DNA from 2 places in the Rothia mucilaginosa genome. Region 2 is predicted to be linked to the other one. Evidence: riboswitches for the same ligand, from Rfam matches in the RefSeq annotation. Region 2 holds a riboswitch; the other holds the start of a gene.

Region 1 (10,387 bases), 670 kb from region 2:
CTGTCTCTGATGATGAGGATGACGTGGTGGAGGACTAGCCACCGCGGCTTACTGAGATCTGCTCGATAGGCACTGCTTAAGCACAAGGGAGGGGCGGGTAGAAGATGATTCTTCTACCCGCCCCTCCCTTTGCGTTTACAGGGTTGCGTTTGCGGGGGTTTATAGGACGCTTAGCCCCGCGACGCCTTACTGGGCTGCCTTGTCGCGGCGCTTCTGCTCACGCTTCTGCTCGCGGCGAGCCGCACGCACACGCAGCGGACCGGGCGCCTTCACCGGCAGCAGCAGGAGCAGACCCGCCACCACAACGATCAGAATACCGAGCACACCCCAAATCTGCGCGCCCATGATGCTCACGCACAGACCGAACAGCATCGGCGCCAGGAAGCTGGTGGCACGACCGGTGGTCGAGTACAGGCCGAACAGCTCACCCTCAGTGCCGGGGTCCGCCAGACGCGCCAGGAAGGTGCGGGACGCCGACTGTGCCGGGCCCACGAACAGGCACAACAGCAGGGCGCATACCCAGAACACGCCCGGTTCGGGGAAGAACATCAGCGGGGTAGCCGCCAAGATAATGCCGACCAGCGAGATAACAATAATCGCCTTCGGTCCCAGGTAGTCATCCAGGTAGCCGCCCAGGATCGCGCCAGCCGCCGCGACAGCGCTACCGGCAATACCGAACAGGATTACCTCGGAAGTGCTGAAACCGAACGTGCCCGCCGCAAGAATACCGCCGAACGTAAAAATACCGGACAGACCATCACGGAACACCGCCGAAGCAATCAGGAACCACAGGGTCTGCGGGGACGTCATCTTCAGCCGCTTAATGGTGCGCCACAGCGCCTTGTAGGAGGCGAGCAGACCGCCCTGACGAGCAGGGGAGAAACGCTCCAGACCCAGCTCCAGGAAACGCAATTCGCGGGTGGGCAGCACCTCCGGCAGGAAGCGCTCGCGGGTGCGCATACGCACCAGCAGAGGCACGCAGAAGATGAGGCACCAGGCGGCGGCGAACAGTGCGACCGCGCGGATGTTCAGGGCGTTATCGGTGGTCAGGCCGAGCACTTCGGGGGTAAGCACAAAACCCCACAGCACCACAGCCAGCGCCAGGATGCCGCCAATGTAGCCGGCAGCCCATCCAGCGCCCGAAATCTTACCGATATTGTCCGGGTTAGAGATGCGCGGCAGCACGGCGTTATAGTTCACGTACGCGAACTCGCTGAACACGCTCGCCGCAGAAATCAGGGTCACACCCAGCCACAGGTACTGCGGGGTGGGAGCCACGAAGAAGCACGCCGCCATCGAAGCGACCAGCAGTAGCGTGTTCACGCCGAGCCAGAAGATGCCCTTGCCGGACTTATCGTTACGCTGACCGGTGACCGGCGCCAGAATCGCAATGAGGAACCCTGCAATGGTCAGACCCAGAGACAGCGCCGAGGAGGTCTCTTCGGGAGTGCCGAAATAGCTACTGGTCAGGTACACGGTGAAGATGAAGGTCATCATAATCGAGTCGAAGCTCGACGAACCAACATCCCACATGACCCAGGACGCGACTGAACGGCGGCTGTTCGCGTGGTCAACGACCCTACGCGGAGCCTTCGTCTTACGGCGGGGAGAAGAAATAGTCATAGTTGTGCTTTCGGATGCCGAGGTGGCGCTTCAGCGTAGCGGCGGCGTGAAACCTGCTGAAGTAGAGCGGGCGTGCTGAAGAGGGAACACCAGGCGGTACGTACCGAGTGGAGATACGTACCGCCTAGTTCATGAACTTTCGCGCGGAAGGCGCAAAGCCTTAGTTGAAGAAACGACGCTGCAGGCGAGCAATACCGAAGCTCACCACAGCACCCACGACGGAGGTCAGAACGGTCCAGAGGATGACCTGACGCAGAGTGTCTTCAGAGTCGTGGGAAATGGCGGGAGGCTGGTTACCGGTAGCCTTGGTCCAGGCTGCGCCCAGACCCTTACCGACCAGGGCTGCTGCGCCCATGTTGATACCCGCAATAGCAAGCTTAGCGACGGGGTTCATGTGTATCTCCTTAGCTGTATACGATGCGGCGTCTCGCCCCGGAACCCCTTCGGGGTTGGGTGAGAAAAGAGCGCCACTCCCTAGCGTATAGGGTTTAAGGCGTTCGTGCCGCCTTGGAGCCTCTCCGTCCCAAAATTGTACACCGTGCAATTCTGTAATGTGGGCAGAAGAACGAAACAAAAAGCGGCAAATTGGCACGAACAGCCAGACACGCCTACAATCGAACCTGGGTTCCCACCCGCACCACAACGGTACGGACAAGGAACCCCAAACGACAGGGGAGCGCCACCGAGGCGCTGAGAGTGCTAAGCAGACCCTCGAACCTGATCCGGTTAGTACCGGCGTAGGGAGTCGAATTTCTTCTCAATGCCCTCGTCCAATCAGAGGGCGAGGACATTCCCCTTCCAACGACGGAAGGATCACCAATGTCACAGAACGCAACCCCCGCCTCCCAGGCATCTAGCCAGGCAGAATCGAAGAAGCCGAACCTGCGCTGGCGAGTCAACGAAATCGTTATCGCCGCAGTTATCGCAGTAGCCTGCGCCGTCATCTTCTGGATCTGGGACATCGCAGTCGGCCCCGCCGCCAAAACTGCACTCGTAGCAGCACCCGAATTCCGCCCCATCGTCGCCGGCGCATGGCTGCTTGGCGGCACCCTCAGCGGCCTGCTCATCCGCAAGCCCGGTGCGGCACTCTTCGGTGAAATCGTCGCAGCATTCATCTCCGTGCTCTTCACCGGCGGCGCGTGGAGTGGTGAAATCCTGATTGCCGGCTTCTTCCAGGGCGTTGGCGCTGAAATCGCCTTCGCAATCTTCCGCTACCGTCGCTGGGACGCATTCGTAGCAGTCTTCGCCGGTGCGCTCAGCGGCCTGTTCATGGGTGTTAACGAAATCTTCATCTACTACCCCGACATGGAACCGGTCAAGGCAATCATCTACGTAGCGTGCGCCGTCATCTCCGGCGCAGTGATCGCAGGCTTCCTCGCATGGATTCTCGTGCAGAACCTCGCCAAGACCGGTGTGCTCTCCTCGCTGGCATCCGGCAAGACCCGCCGCTAACCACCAGCAACTATCCACCGGCTAGTCACTCACCACGAGTCACCACTCGGCACACAACAGCAGCCACACAAAAGGCTAAGGAACCATCATGGAAGCAACACCGCGCGGGGCGCGCATCGAGCTCAACAACTTCAGCTGGCACCACCCCGGACGCCCAGAACCCGTCATCAGCGGACTCAACCTCACCATCAACCCCGGTGAAAAAGTCCTGCTACTGGGCACCTCCGGCGCCGGCAAATCGACGCTCCTGCACGCCATCGCCGGTGTGCTCCACGATGACGACGGCGAATCCGCCGGCGGCACCATCACCATCAACGGGCAAGCACCCGCCGAAGCACGCGGTACCGCAGGCATGATGCAGCAGGACCCCGAATCCTCCATCGTCATGGCAACCGTCGGCAATGACGTAGCGTTCGGCCCCGAAAACCTGCGCGTACCCCGCGAAGAAATCTGGGGCCGCGTCACCGAAGCCCTCACCGCCGTAGGGCTTAACCACCTGCCCCTCGACCACCCCAGCAGCGCACTGTCCGGCGGACAGAAACAGCGCCTCGGCCTGGCGGGCATCCTCTCGATGCACCCCGGCGCCATGATTCTCGACGAACCCACCGCCAACCTCGACCCCTCCGGCGTGCAGGAGGTGCGTGACAGCATCCTCACTGCTGCGGAGGCGACCGGCGCGACCCTGCTCGTCGTAGAACACCGCGTGAGCATCTGGGCGCCGCACATGGACCGCATTATCGTGCTCGGCGAAGGCGGCACCATCACCCACGACGGCGCACCCGACACCGTACTCACCGAAGCACGCCAAGAACTCATCGACGCGGGCGTATGGGTACCCAACTACGTGCCGCGCGCACCGCAGACCGGCGATGTTGTGGGCGGCGAAAGCGAGCACGGCGAGGCGCTACTCCGCGCCGAAAACCTCAGCATCACCCGCGCACAACCCACCCCCAAGCAGCGACGTGCACGCCGACGCACCATCAAACGCCTCGGCGACACCCCCGCACCCGCACCCGTCGACCTGCCCGTACTGCGCGGCGGCATCAACCTCACCCTGCACGCCGGCGAACACCTCAGCGTGCTCGGCCCCAACGGTGCCGGCAAATCGACCCTAGCCCTCACCCTCGCAGGGCTCCTCACCGCGCCCAACGGCACCCTCACCGCCACCGACGCGCTGCGCAATCACGGCGGTCAGACTGCGCACTGGGACGTGCCTACCTGGACCCCCGCCCAAATGCTCAGCCGCATCGGCTACGTCTTCCAAGAACCCGAATACCAATTCATCCGCGGAACCGTACGCGAAGAACTCGAACTCGGCCCCCGCCGACTCGCCGCACTCAACCGCGAACCCCTCAACGAAGACGAGCTCACCACACGCACCGACGAGCTGGCGGCCCGCCTGCGCCTCACCCACCTGCTCGACGCCAACCCCTTCACCCTCTCCGGCGGCGAAAAACGCAGGCTCTCCGTCGCCTCCGCACTCGCCACCGCACCGCGAATCCTCATTCTCGACGAACCCACCTTCGGCCAAGACGCACGAACCTGGGCAGAACTCGTCGACCTCATCCGCGAACTCCTCGCAGGCGGCACCGCCGTCATCTCCATCACCCACGACGAAGACTACACCGCCGCACTCGGCGGCAAATCCATCACGCTCGAAGCCCTAGAACCCTCCGAAGCCATCGCAACCCCCGGAAAGGAGAACGCATGAACACCGACTTCTTCGGCACCATCGACCGAACCAGCTACTTCAGCAACCTCAACGCCGGCGTCAAGCTCGTCGTCTCCTTCGCCCTCATCATCGCCGCACTCATCGTGCGCGACCCCCTCACCTCCGGAATCCTCTTCGCCCTCGAACTGCTCGGATTCATCCTCGTCGGATTCCGACCCGTCAACGTCCTCGCCCGCTTCTGGCCCATCCTCATCGCCGTCATCACCACCGGCTGGTCCGTCGCCATGCTCAGCGCCAAAACCGGCACCACCATCCTCGACCTCGGCTTCAACAGCGTCACCACCGACTCCGCCGCCGTCGGCGCAGCCATGATGATCCGCTCCCTCGCCATGGTCCTACCCACCCTCGCGTTCGTGCTCACCACCGACCCGACCGACCTCGGCGACTCCCTCGCACAAACCTTCAAACTACCCTCCCGGTTCGTGCTCGCCACCGTCGCCGCCCTGCGCCTCGTCGGCATCCTCTTCGCCGAATGGAACGCCCTCGGCCAGGCACGACGCGCCCGCGGACTCGGTGCAGGCCAATCCCTCGCCGGACGCGCCCAAACCTTCGGCGGGCAAAGCTTCGCCCTGCTCGTGCAGGCTATCCGCCGCGGTTCCCGCCTCGCCATCACCATGGAGGCGCGCGGCTTCGGCGCAGGCGAACGCACCTGGGCTCGTGTGCCGTCCTATTCGCCGCGTGACGTGCACGTGAGCATTGCCGCCGCCGTCATTATTGCTGTTGCGTACGGTGCATCTATTGCGGCGGGTACAATCCAGTTCCTCTGGGGCTAGTTCGCTCGGGACATGAGTAGGGAGGCGCTTGTACTCTTCCTTCGCTCCTACAGGGAGGCGGGGTGCCGCATATTTCCTCCGCACCTAGCTCTACTTAGGACGTGGGTAGGGAGGTGCCCGTACTCTTCCTTCGCTCCTACAGGGGCACCCGCCCTCGCTTCGCTTCGGGCACCCTGATGTCGCTTCAGGAAGGTACAGGCACCTCCTGTCCTTGACCTCAGACAGCACGAAGGGACGGTATTATCCTCGCTCGGATAATACCGTCCCTTCTCGTATGCGTTTAGCTCTGCTGCGCCAGGTAGTTCAGCAGCGTAGCGGTCAGCTCCGGGTCATGCGCCAGCGCCGTACCGTTCAGGTGAGTCACCGGCGCAATCAGACGCACCGACGACGCCAGCCACACGCCGTCCGACTCGAACAAATCCTGCGGGTAGAGCGGGCCGAAACCCAGCTCCCAACCAGCCTGGCGTGCCGCCTCGAACACCGCGCCCTGCGTAGTGCCGGGAAGGATGCCGTGGCTCGGCTCAGGCGTGTACAGCACCTTCTTGCCGTCCTCAATCTTGGCAACCAGCACCGAAGAAGTGGCGCCCTCAAGCACGCGACGCTCATCAGTGATGAAGATAGCGTCGTCCGCACCGCGCTCCTGCACATACCGCAGAACCGCCATGTTCACCGCGTAAGAGAGGGTCTTCGCGCCCGCCAGCAGCCACGGGTAGGCGCTGTTATCCATCGGCTCGTGGCCACGCGGCAGCAGCATCGCCTTCACACCCTCGGTACGGCGCTTCACAATGGACGCGGGCACCGGCGACGCCATAATCAGCGTGTACGGGCCCGGCTGCATGGAAGTCACCGCCTGGGTGGGGCCGCGCGAAATAATAATCTTCACGATGTGCTCTTCACCCAGCGCAGTCTCGGCACCGGCGGTCGCCTCACGCATGAGGCGCTCCACCGCCGAACGCAGAATCTCAGGTTCCGGGTCGGGCAAATCCAGCATGCGCGCCGAGGATTCGAGGCGGGACAGGTGCATGCCGAGCTTACGCACGCGACGGTTGACGGACAGCATGGTCTCGAAGACGCCGTCGCCGCGGGTGAAGCCCTGATCATCAACGCTGATGAGGGGCACGGACGGGTCAACGAAGATGCCCTGCGGGTTCTGCTCGTTCAGAAGAATTACGGTACTAGACATAGTTTTATTGTACGTTCGCATCCCTAACCGGCGAGGGAAGACGGTACTCACCCTTGTTCCTGCAGAGGCAGATACGCGAGGCACGCAAAAGGACGGTGTTATCCACGCTCCTACAGGGGCACCCGTCCTCGCTTCGCTTCGGACACCCTGATGTCGCTTACGGATAACACCGCCCCTCCTGGGCATGCGCACAGATATGTACTTGTGAACGGCTAGTGGCCCGCCGCCGGAGCTTTGTGGCTCAGACCGTCCGCCGAGTAGTCCGAATCCTTACGCGGCGTAGTCCACAGCACCAGCGCCGTCAGGACCGCGAAACCCAGGATGGAGAAGCCCATCGGCAGGTACTCATGCTCACCAGCAATCGACACCAGCGGCGCCGCCAACGCACCCAGCAGAGCCTGAACCGTGCCCATCACCGCCGACGCACTACCTGCCATGTGGCGCGCCTCGTTCAACGCCAACGCCGAAGCATTACCAAAAATCAGACCGCACGAGCTGGTCAGCAGGAACAGCAGAATCAGGGTCGGTACCAGCGAAATACCGACCAGGAAGCTGACCGTCAGCAGCGCAGAAACCACGAGCAGACTAATCACACCGACGTTCACGATGCGGCGCTGCGCCACACGACCCACCAGCTTCGTCGCAATCGCACTGAACAGCACAATGCCGATCGAGTTCACACCGAACACGATCGTGAACTGGGTTTCGGACAAGCCCAGAATCTTCTGCAACACAAACGTCGAACCGGAAATGTACGAGAACAGCGCACCAAACGCGAAGCACATCGTCAGCATGAAACCCAGGTAGCGGCGAATCTTGAAGACCTTCGGCAGCTCAGAGTACACGCTCAAGGCAGTGCCCTGGTAGCGTTCCTCCACCGGCAGGGTCTCCTTGATCACGAAGATCACGCCGAGCATCATAACCGCGGTAATCACGCTGAGCACATGGAAAATATCGCGCCAATTACCCCACGACAGCACCCAGCCACCAAACAGTGGCGCAAGCACCGGCGCGAAGCCGTTAATCATCATCATGACGCCCATGAGCTTAGCCGTCGCCAGGCCCTGAGTCGTATCAGCCACGATGGAACGCGCCAGCACCGCACCAATCGAACCGGCGAAACCCATCATGAAACGCGCAAAAATCAGCAGCTCAATATTCGGCGCGAAACCACACGCCACCGTCGCAATAAAGCAGATGACCACACCGAACAGCAGCGGCTTGCGGCGGCCCGTCTTATCCGACAGCGGACCCACGACCAGCTGGCCGAGTGCCATACCAACCATGAATGCGCTCAACGTCAGTGACGCGTTCGTGCTGGTAGTGTTCAGGTTCTCAGCGACTGCAGGCAGCGCCGCCAGGTACATGTCCGTAGCCAGCGGTGCGATAGCAGTCAGCAGCGCCAAAACAACAACGAAAAGGGGCGATAGCCCAAAAGAGGTCTTAATCGACTTCGAAGACATTAGTCTTAGTTTTTCTTTCTGCGTGATGCGCGTGCAACGGCGCCTGCGGCTCTACACAACGTGGATGCGGTGGTACCGCTCCGGGGGATGAGCTTGCGCAGGCTAGAAGCACAACCTTTTCACGGTAGCAGAATTGGGTGTGGCTTCGTAAGTTAAATGTTTGACATTTTTTCGATTCGGGAGGGACGCTCCGTTTAGTTCCTTTGTGCTTGGTTGGCTTACTAGTTGGCATAGAAGGCGGCGCTCGCCCTCGTTCCTACAGGGGTAGGGGGGGGGGAGGGTGCGCCACATATTTCCTCCGCGCCTACGCAGGGGCACCCGTCGCACAGACGCTCCGCCTCTCCTTGCTCCGCTGCGGAGAGCGTCTGTGCGACACCCTGAGGGCGCTTCCGGAAAACGTGGCTGCACCCAACGCATGCTGGGGTAAAAGGATGGTGTTAGCCACGCCCCGTTGAAGAAATATTTGAGAAATATTCTTGAGAAGGATTGCTCGGGGCGACCGCATAACTTACGTTGGTCATACCACGCGATACAACCGGAGGGAGCACCTCAGATGCGCAATCACTATTACAAATATTTGCTATGCATCCTGCTGCTTATAGCTTGCGTCTTGCTCATAATCCTTGCGGTGCTTTCTAACAACAACCCGGGTAACGAAAAAGACGGCACAGCCTCCACACACGCGCCGAGCAATACCTCAACCTACTGGGATAAAGACCGCATGGAATCCGCCAGCCCGGCTCCCATGCCTAAGTAAAACAGCCTCTAAATAGCGTAGGGCCCAATGCTTCGAGATACACCAAGCATTGGGCCCTACTGTCTTGTAGGTGGCTGCTACTGCGCCGCGCTGTCGTAGATAAAGTCCACGGTCGCGTAGTCCTCCGGGATTTCGGCGAGCAGCGCCTCCTCCTGCGCCGCCCAACGCTCCCAGTGCGGGCGGAACGTGTCACCGTCACGAGCCATGGCGCGTTCGTAACGCACCTCGTCCGGGGCGGTGGCGAGAATACGCACCTCGCAGGCGCCCGCAATCGCGCCGACACCCTCACAGATGATGACCTGCGTAGCCGCCGGGTCGACGGTGCGCACCTCACCGGGGGCGCCCGCCTCCCAATCCCACGGGGTGTAGGTTCCGGCGATGCCCTCGGTCAGCTGCACGGATAGCGCGTCCCACGCCTCCACGCCGTCGAAGAGGCCGTCCCAGCCGGGGTAGAAGTCGTCCAGGTGCAGCACGTGCACGCTGTGGCCGGCGGCGGTGAGCTCCTGCTCAAGCTGCGCGGCGAGGCTGGTTTTGCCGGTGCCGCTACGGCCGTCAATGCCGATAATCAGCGGGATCTGCGCGAAGTCGGCAAGGAACTGCGCACGGAATTCGGTGAATTCGGCGGTGTCCATGTCAAAGTCGTTGCCGATGCCGTGCTCCAGACGCAGCATGTCTTTGCAGAGCTCCAGGATTTCGGTGGTGCCGGTGACGCGGCGGTTCTGGTTCAGGGGGATACGCTGACTCACTGTGCGTCGCCTTCCTGCTTGAGGTGGTTGATGAGGCCGCGTGCGGCGGCGTCAATGAGGCCGGTGGTGTACACGAAGTCGCGTTCGCTACCGTACCAGGGGTCGTAGATGCCGAGCTGGTCCAGGTGGGTGGTGGTGACCTTCGGGTCGAAGCTGCGCATCATGCGGATTTTGGCTTTGTCCTCGTCGTTGCGGGCGAGGGCTTTGAGGCGCAGGTAGTGGGGTGCGTCCATGGCGAGGATGAGGTCGTTGCGGTCGAAGTCCTCGACGGTGAAGACGCTGGCACGGTGCGCGGACGGGTCGATACCGCGGGTGGCGAGCTGCGCGGCGGCGCGCGGGTCGATGCGGTTGCCTTCCTCTTCGTTGCTGATGCCGCTGGAGGTGACGGTGACGGGCACGCCGGCTTCTTGGGCGTGCTGGCGGATGAGGTATTCGCCGACGGGGGAGCGGCAGATGTTGCCGGTGCAGACAGTCATGATTCGGTACATGGTTCTAGTGTATCGGTGGGGTAAAGGGCATGGCACAGCCCCGCTGGATCAGAGAATACGGGCGGGGCTGTGCTGGTGGGCTACTCCTGGTGAAGGGGAGAGCGGTAAATTCTGCAGCATGTGACACTCATATGGGTGTACTCCTGGGTTTTTTCATCCCATGAACCTGG
Region 2 (10,387 bases):
AGTTCCAGCGCGGCGACCGCGAAGGCAGACAGCGGCTGATTCAGGGCAAAGTTATCCTGCAAATCCTCGGTCAGGCGCAGGTAGGAGCCGTGCTCGTCCGGGGTGTTGGTTCGCTCAATCACGCCGCCGGTCAGCAGCTCCTTGTAGATGCCGATTGCCTTGCGCAGCAGCTCGCGGCGGCGCGCGGGGCTCTCATGGTTCTCCTGAATGATGCGGTACGCGGCAATGACCGGGTTCTCCGGGCGGTGCATCAGGTTCAGCAGCATCGAATGGGTGATGTCGAAGGAGGAGGTCAGCGGCTCCGGGGCGGCTTCTACCAGCTGTTCGAAGGTCTTCTCAGACCAGCTAACAAAGCCTTCCGGCGCCTTCTTACGCTTGGAGGACAGCGACTGGTTAATGCGCTTGGTGTCGTCACCGAACTTCGCCTGGGCCTTAGCCAGCAGTCGAGCATTCTCAATATCGTGTTCGGGTGCCTGAACCACCACGGTGCCGGCGGTATCAAAACCGGCGCGGCCTGCGCGTCCAGCAATCTGGTGGAACTCGCGGGCGCGCAGGCGGCGGCTACGGGCACCATCAAACTTCGACAGTGCCGTAATCAGCACGGTACGAATCGGCACGTTAATACCCACACCCAGGGTGTCGGTACCGCAAATCACCTTGAGCAAACCCTCCTGAGCCAGCTGCTCCACGAGGCGGCGGTACTTGGGCAGCATGCCCGCGTGGTGAATACCGATACCGGCACGCACCAGCTTATTCAGCGCCTTGCCGAAGCCCGGACCGAAACGGAACTTAGCAATCAGCTCGGAGATGCGTTCCTTATCTTCCTTCGAAGCAATAGCCACCGACAGCAGCGCATTCGCCTGCTCCAGCGCCGCCTTCTGCGAGAAATGCACAATGTAGACCGGAGTCTGCTTGGTCTGCACGAGCTCCTGCACCGTCTCCTGAACCGGGGTGGTGGAGTAGTAGAAATGCAGCGGAATAGGACGCTCAGAATGCGCCACCAGGTCGCTCTCACGACCGGTCAGCGCCGTCATCTCCTCCTGGAAGCGAGTCGTATCGCCCAGGGTTGCGCTCATCAGCAGGAACTGCGCCTGCGGAAGCTCCAGCAGGGGAAGCTGCCACGCCCAGCCACGCTGCGGGTCGGAGTAGAAATGGAACTCGTCCATAATGACCTGGCAGAGGTCGGCATCCTTACCCTCGCGCAGGGCAATATTGGCGAGAATTTCCGCGGTGCAGCAGATAATGGGCGCCTCCGTATTAATGGCGGAGTCGCCGGTAATCATGCCCACGTTCTCGGCACCAAAAATATCGATTAGGTCAAAGAACTTCTCAGACACCAGCGCCTTAATGGGGGCGGTGTAGTAGGAGCGCTGACCGGTCGCCAGGCCCGTAAAATGCGCGGCAACAGCCACAGTGGACTTACCCGAACCGGTCGGGGTTGCCAACACCACGTTATGCCCGGCGGCAATGCTCAGAACAGCCTCGTCCTGCGTGGGGTACAGGGTCATGCCGCGGGTCGAAATCCACTCGGTGAACGCCTCATAGATTTCTTCGGCGGTGAGGGGGTTGCCCTTGAAATCGCGTCGATTGTAGTCGCCGGGATTCTCACCCAGCGAGGGAGAAAGAAAATTCAAAATACTCATGAGAATTCCAGTCTATCGGGAATAGGGCGGGCGCGGGGGCGTTATCGTTACGAGGGAACAACTCGGCAGGGGTGCGAAGGCGCGTGCTCTCATGCGGGAAACCACAAAGTTCAGGTAGGGTAGAACAAAGCGCTTTAGGTGCAGGTTAGGTGCAGCGATGCACAACCTCGCGCTCAGAAAGTCTGCGTTCAGAAGGTTGAACGCACAGGGCTCCACACTGCAGAGCTCCAGGCCGTAGGGCGCCAGGCTGTAGGGCTACACCCCGTCGGGTTCTATGCCGCATGGCTCCGCGCCGCATAAATGACCGCGTAGGTTCAAGTCCGCCGATTGATGCCGGCTTATATTGCGCGGTTGATACACGCCCCAGATACGTTGCACAAAATAACGACACGCCCCACTTAACACACTTATAGTGTTGCGTGCCACATTGATAAAGGAATAGGGTAAGAGAAAGGAGAGACGTTGAATGACTGAATACAACGCTGACAAGGCACAAGAAAACGCTGCGCGTGAAGAAGCTGCGCACGAAGAAACCCTGCATAACAAAACCACGCAGGAAAAAGCCGCGCAGAAAAATGCTGCGCAGAAAAAATCTGCACCGGAAATAACCGGCAGCGAACTGCGCAAGGCTGAAGAAGAAGCCCTCAAAAAGCGCCTCGCCCTGCGAGTCACCGCGCCCGGACACAAATACCCCTGGCACCGCTGGGTAATCCCCATCCTCGGAGAAACCACCGCAGGTATTGGTGCAATCCTGATCCCCGTCATGGTGGGTCAATTCATCAACCAGCACATCGCTGGCAAAGCCCCCGACGCCTGGCCCATGTTCTGGGTCGTCGTCGCCGCTATCACCTTCATCGTGATTAACGAGTTCTTCGGCTGGGGTACCTCCATGACCCTCAGCGCGGAACTCGGCCGCGACTGGCGCGCCTACATTAACCGGCTCATGGGACGCACCCGCACAACCGTTGACGCGGGTGAAGCAGTCACCGTCATGAACAAAGACGTACGACGTGTTACCAACGTCTACTTCTCACTGCCGCTATTCGTCAACGCTATGATTATCGCGTCCCTCGGTGCCGTGCAGCTCTGGCTCATCAACCCTGTCACCGCGGTCGTTACCCTCATCGGTACGCTCATTGTGGTCGGCGTGATTGCCTGGTACTCGTCCTTCCTCGAATCGAAGATTGGCGACTACCGTGAGAAGGACGGCGAAGCCTCCTCGCGCGCCTCCGACATCGCCACCGGTCTGCGCACCATCGCCGGCCTGGGCGCTGAAGAGCAGATGCGTGAACGCTACCACCGCGGCACCGACGAAGTCTTCGATAGCTACATGCGCTACGAAAAGACGCACCGCTGGATGTACCTCATCCGCGCGTTGCTTGGTGGCGTCGTGACCCTGCTCGGCATCGGCTTCGCCCTCACCGGTCACGTCGAAAACGGCCGCTGGGTCTCCGACACCCCCGCCGCGTCCCTGGTGACCGTCGCCTCCATTATTGCGATGATGGGCGGCCCCATCTGGATTACCCAGAACTTCCTGACGGAATGGCGCTACGCCAAGATTGCGCTCGCCAAAATCGCCCGCCTCGAAGGTCACGCTGGCGTACGCCAGGGCGTGCTGAAGAAGCCGCGTACCGACGAAGAAATGGCGCAGCTGGCGCGCGCCGAACAGGCAGCTGAGGCGAGCACCCTTGAGGTGCCCGTACCCGTCGCCCCCGCCGGTGCTAGCAACCCGCGCATCGTGTACGTCAACCCGCGCGACTACAACCTCACCGCGCAGGACTACGCCGAGGCGCTCGCCCGCACCCTGCGCCGCGGGGGAGAGGACCTCAAGGACGCTACCGGCCGCCGCGTGCTGCTGAGCGAACCGAACCCCATGATTTTCGCGGGAACCCTGCAGGAGCATCTGCGCCTGGGCACCGTGCCGAACCCCGACGAGGAGCTGGCACAGGCAAAGGACCAGGAGCTGCTGAAGATTACCGACTCCCGCGAAATCGCCTACCGACTGGGCGGACGCAACCCCGAAGACTACTTCGCCGCCCGCATCACCACTGAAGGCGCAAACCTCTCCGGTGGTCAGCGTCAGCGTCTGGCACTCGCCCGCGCACTCGCGCAGGATGCGCAGGTGCTCATCCTGACCGAGCCGCTGAACTCCGTGGACGAACCCAGCCAGCGCTACATCTACGATGCGATGGAAACTCAGATCGGTAGCGACCGCCTGCCCGTCGGCTACCCCGGCCTGCTACAGGATTTGGAGCAGGTCTACGTTATCTCCACGACCGCGGAGACGACCCGCCGCATGGAACGCGACGGCTACCCAGCCGCCGACTCGGGAACTCCCGCAACCACTCAGAACCAGGAGGTGAACTAGCATGGCAAAGCAGCTTCCCATTGAAACCCCCGCCTACGTGGCACGCCGCATGTGGAACTACCTCGTGGCCCATAAGGGGCGCGCCCTCTACACCTTCGTCATCTACATGGTCAGCACCCTCATGGGTGCGGTGGTGCCCCTGCAGATTGGTGCCACCGTGGACGACGTGGTGGCGGGCAAGTTCTCCAGCTACCCGTGGCAGCCGATCCTGATTATCCTGGCGGCGTTCATCGTGCAGGCGGTGACCCTCATGGTCTCCTCGTACAGTGCTGCGCGACTGGGTGCACTCGTTACCCGCGACACCAACCAGGACACCCTCGACGGCACCCTCGACCTGGATGCACGCACCGTGGAAGAAGCAGGTAGCGGCGACCTGCTCACCCGTGTGACCGATGACCTGTCCTCGGCTGCAAGCTCTGTCAGTACAGACCTTCTCGGTGCAATCTACGTGGTGCTGTACTTCGTTATCTCCACGATTTCCCTGGCGTTTGTGAGCCCGGCTATGGGTCTGATTATGCTGCCCATGATTGCCGGTCTTGCCCTCATCATGTCGAAGATGCTGCCGCTCATGGCGGCACGCAACCAGACCGCCCAGGAGTGCGTGAGTGACCTCAACAGCGTGCTGACCGAGAACATTCGCGGCACCTCCACGATTCGCGAGCTGGGCGTTCACGCCGCCCGTGAAGAGGTTTTCTCCGCTGAGAACAAGGAACGTTTGTTTGGCGCGCAGCTGGGCATGGTGCGCATCCGCCAGCTGTACTTCACCGTGGACGCCATCAACGCCTGGATCCCCACGGTTCTGTGCATGCTCTGGGGTGCCGCCTGTGTGGCTCTCGGCTGGGCAAGCTGGGGCGCCGTAGCGACTGCCTCGGTCATGGTTTTCAGCCTGCGAACCCTCGCCGACATGCTGAACAACCACGTCAGCAGCCTGCGCATCATGCTCGTGAACATGGGCCGCGTGTTTGGTGTGGTCTCCCTGGCGAAGAAACAGCGTGAGGAGCGTGCACAGCACCGCGCCGAAGCGTTCGCCGCCGTGTCTGATGAAGCCGTGAAGAACCCGGAGTATGCCATTGACTGCTCCCACGTCGCCTATGGCTACTCGCCGGACGCCCTGGTGCTTGAAGGTATCAACCTGAAGATTCGCCGCGGTGAGGCGCTTGCCCTGGTGGGCCGTTCCGGCTCGGGTAAGACCACCCTGGCTCGTCTGATTGGTGGTTCGCTGACCGCCCTGGACGGCACTATCACCGTGATGGGTCGCCCGGTCGGTCACGGCGACTTCCCGACCGATGCCGCCGCCGATGGCCGCCCGCGCCTGCTGGTCTGCACCCAGGAAGCGCACGTCTTCTTCGGCACTCTCGCCGATAACTTTACGGTGGTCGTGCCGGATGCAACCGTCGAGCAGATGGGCGAGGCGCTGGACGCTATCGGTGCCCGCTGGTGGCGCGACCTGCCGCAGGGCATGGATACTGTCGTCAGCGGCGCGGATTCGCCGCTGACTCGCGACCAGATTCAGCAGCTGGCGCTGGCACGTATTGTGCTTGCTGACCCGCACGCCGTGATTCTGGACGAATCCACCACCCAGCTGGAACTTGCGGACGCAACCGAGTCCCTGAGCGCCGTGCTGGCGAACCGTGCGGTGCTGATTATTTCGCACGATGCGCGTATCGCCTCGCTGGCTGACCGCGCGGTCCTGCTGCACGAGGGCAGGATCATTGCGGAGGGTTCACCGGCAGAGATTTTCGCCCTGACCTAAGCCTGGTGGATATGTCCGGCGATATGCCCGGCTGATAGTGCCCGGTACCGTCTAAAGCGGTGCCGGGCACTACGTGTTTAACGGGTGGTTTTCGAACAAGGGAGCCCTGAAACCTGCGCTGGAAAACCCGGGTCGGAGTGGGGTGCAGCAACGCAATGCTCAAACGAAAATTTCGGAGAGATTCGCTGGGCACCCGCAAAACTTTCAGCTCCTGAGAATCGTTGTGATAACCTGGCAGAGCGATATGGGGTGCCTTGAGACGCCCGCGACCCGCCAACCCGCCCAACACGCACCCAATGAAGGGTATACGGGGCATACGGCACAGGGGCGCACGAAACGGCGTAAGAACACTCAAGGCTGAGAGAATCACCCATTGAACCTGCTCTAGTTCGAACTAGCGAAGGGATTATCGATTATGGCAGAGCAGCCTACCGCGCCCGCGTGCGCACCCACCAACCCCTCCAATCCTGTACCCAGCGCGAGTGTATCCGGGGCACCTGGGACCTCTAGGGTGCCGAGGGTTCTGTCCATTGCGGGAACCGACCCCTCCGGCGGTGCGGGTATTCAGGCGGACCTGAAGTCCATTACCGCATCCGGCGGTTACGGAATGTGCGTGACCACCTCACTGGTCGCCCAGAACACCTGCGGAGTGCGTGAAGTATTTACCCCGCCCCTGGAATTTTTGACCGCGCAGCTTGCCGCCGTTTTTGATGACGTCACGGTTGACGCCGTAAAAATCGGTATGCTCGGCGACGCGGATACGATCCGTACCGTCCGCACCTGGCTGAGCGAGCACCCCGTGCCCGTGGTCGTGCTCGACCCGGTCATGATTGCTTCTAGCGGTGACCGCCTGCTGCAGGCGGAAGCAGAGCAGGCACTGCGCGACCTCGTGCCGCTCGTGGATGTGATTACCCCGAACATTCCGGAGCTTGCCGTGCTCTGCCAGAAGGAGCCCGCCCAGACCTTTGATGAGGCGCATGAACAGGCGGCGAACCTTGCGGCATCGACCGGAACCACCGTGATTGTGAAGGGCGGCCACCTGTGCGGTCAGGACGCCGGTAACACCGCGGTCTTCCCGGATGGCACCTGCGCACACGTGCGCACCCCGCGTCTGGAGAGCCGCAATACGCACGGCACCGGATGCTCCCTGTCCTCCTCGCTGGCAACCCGCCTGGGCGTGGAACTGCTCCGGCATACCGAAGCCGCAGAATCTTCTGAGGGCGAGAAGAATGCTCTGACCAGCGAAGACACTCACCGCGCCCTGCAGTGGAGCACCCGCTGGCTCCACGAATCCATCGCCGCAGGTGCCGGGTTGCAGGTCGGCTCCGGTGAGGGCCACGGCCCGGTGGATCACGCCGCCCGTGCCCGCCGTCTGGAGGCTGCCGCCTCCGCGTACCCGTGGCATCACCTGCTCGCCACCACCGACTCCGAGGGCAATACTCTGGATGGCACCAGCCCGGAGCGTCTGCTACCGGTCAGCCCCGTGCCCGCCGGTGAAGCCGTCGTGAAGCCCGCCGGTCCGTGGACCGCCGCCCTCTGGGCTGCCGGTGGCGAAACCTGGCGTCAGATTCTGGGCCTGCCCTTCGTGCGTGCCCTCGGTGACGGCACCCTCGACGAGGACCTGTTCTCCTTCTATCTGGACCAGGACGCTCTCTACCTGCGCGACTATTCGCGTGCGCTCGCGACCCTCTCGGCGCGTGCTGATACCGCTGAGGCGCAGGTGCACTGGGCAGCCGGTGCGCACGAGGCGATTGCCGCCGAATCGCAGCTGCACGAGGGCTGGCTGGCGAACCGTGCGCGTCTGGGTGGCCCCTCGCCGATTACGATGGGGTACACGAATTTTCTGCGTGCCTCCGCCGCCGGTGATGATTACGTGGTCGGTGCCGCCGCGATTCTGCCCTGCTACTGGCTGTACGAAGAGGTGGGCGCTGTGCTCTCCTCGAAGAATCACGCGGACCACCCGTACGCGGAGTGGCTGAGCATGTACGGTGGCGAAGAGTTCGCCGCGGATGTGGCGCGTAGCCTCGCGGAGGTGGAGCGTGCGTTTGAGGCAGCTTCACCGGCTCAGCGTGTGCGTGCGGCGCAGGCGTACTTGTCGGCGTGCGTGTATGAGCGTGAGTTCTTTGACCAGGCGCACCGAGCATTGCGTTAGTTTGCTGGGCGCTGCGCTAGCTGACGGGCGCCGCGCTAGGGGTTTGCGCTGTAGCCCCAGCCCGCAAGGTGTTTTAGGCGCCGATTCTGGGCTGAATACCGCCCCGGCATGGCATGAGATGGGTGATTGATGCTTCACTCAGACTGCCGCCGGTTCGGGGTGTGTGCCGGTTATGCTTAAGGCGTCGGTGAAAACCGTTTGCGGTAGGATTCCGGCCCTCACCCAACTGGCTGATGTACCTGCCGCGCCCGCACCTCTACGGCGTGTAACCGACCTAGGAAAGTTTGGCCCGTCGCAACCACCTCATCCAACCCCCGCGGCGGGCCAAACGCCTTCCTTTTGAAAGCGTTTCGCGTGTGAATCCCGCATAGAAATATCCCGTGCAGATACTCTCATCTGCACGGGATATTTCTATGTTCGCAGTTGCGGGTCAGCCGCCGCGGCGGGTACTTCAAGCTAGTACATCAAGCGGGGGAGTAGCCTACTTGCTCTCGCCCTTGAGTGCGCCCACGAGCGGGCCAATCACGTCCATAGGCAGCGGGAAGACCACGGTCGAGTTCTGGTCGGCGCCCAGCTCCAGCAGGGTCTGCAGGTAACGCAGCTGCAGGGAGGCGGGGGACTGGCTCAGAATGTCGGATGCTTCCTTCAGCTCGCTCGAAGCCTCCAGCTCACCGCGTGCCGAAATGATCTTTGCGCGGCGCTCACGCTCAGCCTCAGCCTCGCGAGCCATGGCACGCTGCATAGCCTCGGGAATCTCAACGTCCTTAATTTCGACGAGCTCCACCTGAATACCCCACGGTTCGGTGCGCGAACCGATGATGGAACGCAGGTCCTCGTTCAGGTCCTCGCGGTGCGCGAGCAGGGTGTCCAGGTCAACGCGACCGAGCAGGGAACGCAGGGTGGTCTGCGCAATCTGGCTGGTGGCAATCGGGTAGTTCTCAACCTCAAGCACAGCGTTCTTGGCGTTGGTCACGCGGAAGAGGACCACGGCGTTCACGCGGGCGGGGACGTTGTCCTTGGTGATGACTTCCTGCGGGGGAATGGTCAGGGTGATGACACGCATATCAACGCGCTGCAGGGAGTCAACGAGGGGGAAGACGACGTTCAGGCCGGGCTTCAGCTCCGAACGCAGGTGGCCGAAGCGGAAGGAGATGCCACGCTCGTATTCGGGGATGACGCGGAACATACGAATCAGAATAAAAAGAACAATAACGGCAACTGGGATGAGGATAGTTGCCAAAGTGACGGGATCCATGGTTTTCCTTCACAAGAATTGGGGGAGGACGGTATGTGTGCCCACCTGCCCGCGCCTCATACGGTGCAGGTAGTAGGGGTGTGTAGTAGGGGGTGCCCAGTACCGGGCTGTGTGTGGGGGAGTTTAGGGAGGGGAATTTTCCGTTCCGGTGGCATGCGGTGGTCGGCGCCCCGGCGGCACCCCGCATGGAAAACTCAAAAGAGGAATAAAAGAGAAATCCACACAGGGTAGCCGCCGAAGCTAACAGACGGACCCAACCGACCGGTCAGCCGCCGGAACGGAAAAACCTATGCAGCGCTACTTCTTCGCCATTTCCTCCGCGGCCTCAACCTCAGCCAGGTTCTGCTCCTGCAAGACCTCGTTCGTGGTCTTGTGCAGTCGCTTAACCGAGGTGCCGGTACCGCTCCATGCGGGGCGGTCCGGGTCGAGGACGGAGGTACGAACCGGCAGGGTTGCATCCGCAATCATCTGCTTGCGTGCCTGATCGGTACGGCGCTTACGCTCATTCGAAACGCCACCCCACTTCGCCGCGAAACGATCCATCTTCACGTTCACCGACTCATCAGCGGTGGATGCGTGAATATGCTTCGGATCGTTCTCGAAGTTCGCGGGGGAACGCATGAGCTTCACAGCCAGCGGGTAGGTCAGCGACAGGCAGACCACCGCGGTGGCACCCTCCACCAGAAGCTCCAGCGGGGAGTGCCAGACGATGGCGGCACCAATCAGGGTGACCACACCCAGCAGTGACACGGCAACCGCTAGCCCGCGGTGGAAACGACCCGACTCGGAGTAGGGCCATTCGTCCACTTCACGGGTAAGCTCGCGGCCGTTCGCCGAGACGGTGCAGCTGTCCTTAATAGGGCAGGTGTTGCACACGCTCGGCTTGGCGCGGTAACGCATCACTCGGTTATCCGAGTCGAAGGCAGTAGCCCACAGCCACTGGTCTTCGGGACAGAGCCACGCGTCGCTCTCTTCGTGGTAGGTGAACCCGAAGGTTCGCGCCGCCACCATGCGCTGACTGGTGCGCTTAGCGAGAATATCGAAGCCCCAACCCACGGCGACCAGGCCGAGCGCGTACGCGCAGGCCAGCCACACGAGGAAAGAAACTCCAGCAATCTGCTCAGGCATGATTAGCCTCGACGATCGCTACGGTAGGGGCTGGTCTGCTCGGGCAGCTCCTCGGCAGCCTTCGCGCCGGCGAACTCTGCGATGCGAG

The links. Region 2 has a riboswitch for thiamine pyrophosphate ahead of RM6536_RS08820 (bifunctional hydroxymethylpyrimidine kinase/phosphomethylpyrimidine kinase). Riboswitches for the same ligand answer to the same signal wherever they lie in the genome.
Region 1: it holds a riboswitch for thiamine pyrophosphate, as region 2 does, so the genes downstream of both, RM6536_RS02460 (ECF transporter S component) here and RM6536_RS08820 (bifunctional hydroxymethylpyrimidine kinase/phosphomethylpyrimidine kinase) in region 2, are expected to answer to the same signal.

What each region holds. Positions count from the first base shown of each region.
Region 1 is NZ_AP014938.1:642,392-652,778, reverse strand. It holds gene RM6536_RS02475 (septin family protein) at 1-38, shown strand, start outside; gene RM6536_RS02470 (MFS transporter) at 187-1,623, opposite strand; gene RM6536_RS02465 (DUF4235 domain-containing protein) at 1,784-2,017, opposite strand; TPP riboswitch at 2,284-2,384, shown strand; gene RM6536_RS02460 (ECF transporter S component) at 2,443-3,075, shown strand; gene RM6536_RS02455 (ABC transporter ATP-binding protein) at 3,164-4,786, shown strand; gene RM6536_RS02450 (energy-coupling factor transporter transmembrane component T family protein) at 4,783-5,580, shown strand; gene RM6536_RS02445 (aminotransferase class IV) at 5,861-6,763, opposite strand; gene RM6536_RS02440 (multidrug effflux MFS transporter) at 6,976-8,226, opposite strand; gene RM6536_RS02430 (aminobenzoate synthetase) at 9,061-9,729, opposite strand; gene RM6536_RS02425 (low molecular weight protein-tyrosine-phosphatase) at 9,726-10,205, opposite strand; partial or broken gene RM6536_RS08920 (pentapeptide repeat-containing protein) at 10,298-10,387, opposite strand, start outside.
Region 2 is NZ_AP014938.1:2,262,466-2,272,852, reverse strand. It holds gene RM6536_RS08835 (DEAD/DEAH box helicase) at 1-1,643, opposite strand, end outside; gene RM6536_RS08830 (ABC transporter transmembrane domain-containing protein) at 2,110-4,011, shown strand; gene RM6536_RS08825 (ABC transporter ATP-binding protein) at 4,013-5,764, shown strand; TPP riboswitch at 6,000-6,188, shown strand; gene RM6536_RS08820 (bifunctional hydroxymethylpyrimidine kinase/phosphomethylpyrimidine kinase) at 6,180-7,916, shown strand; gene RM6536_RS08815 (slipin family protein) at 8,398-9,171, opposite strand; gene RM6536_RS08810 (transposase) at 9,469-10,299, opposite strand; gene RM6536_RS08805 (nitric-oxide reductase large subunit) at 10,302-10,387, opposite strand, start outside.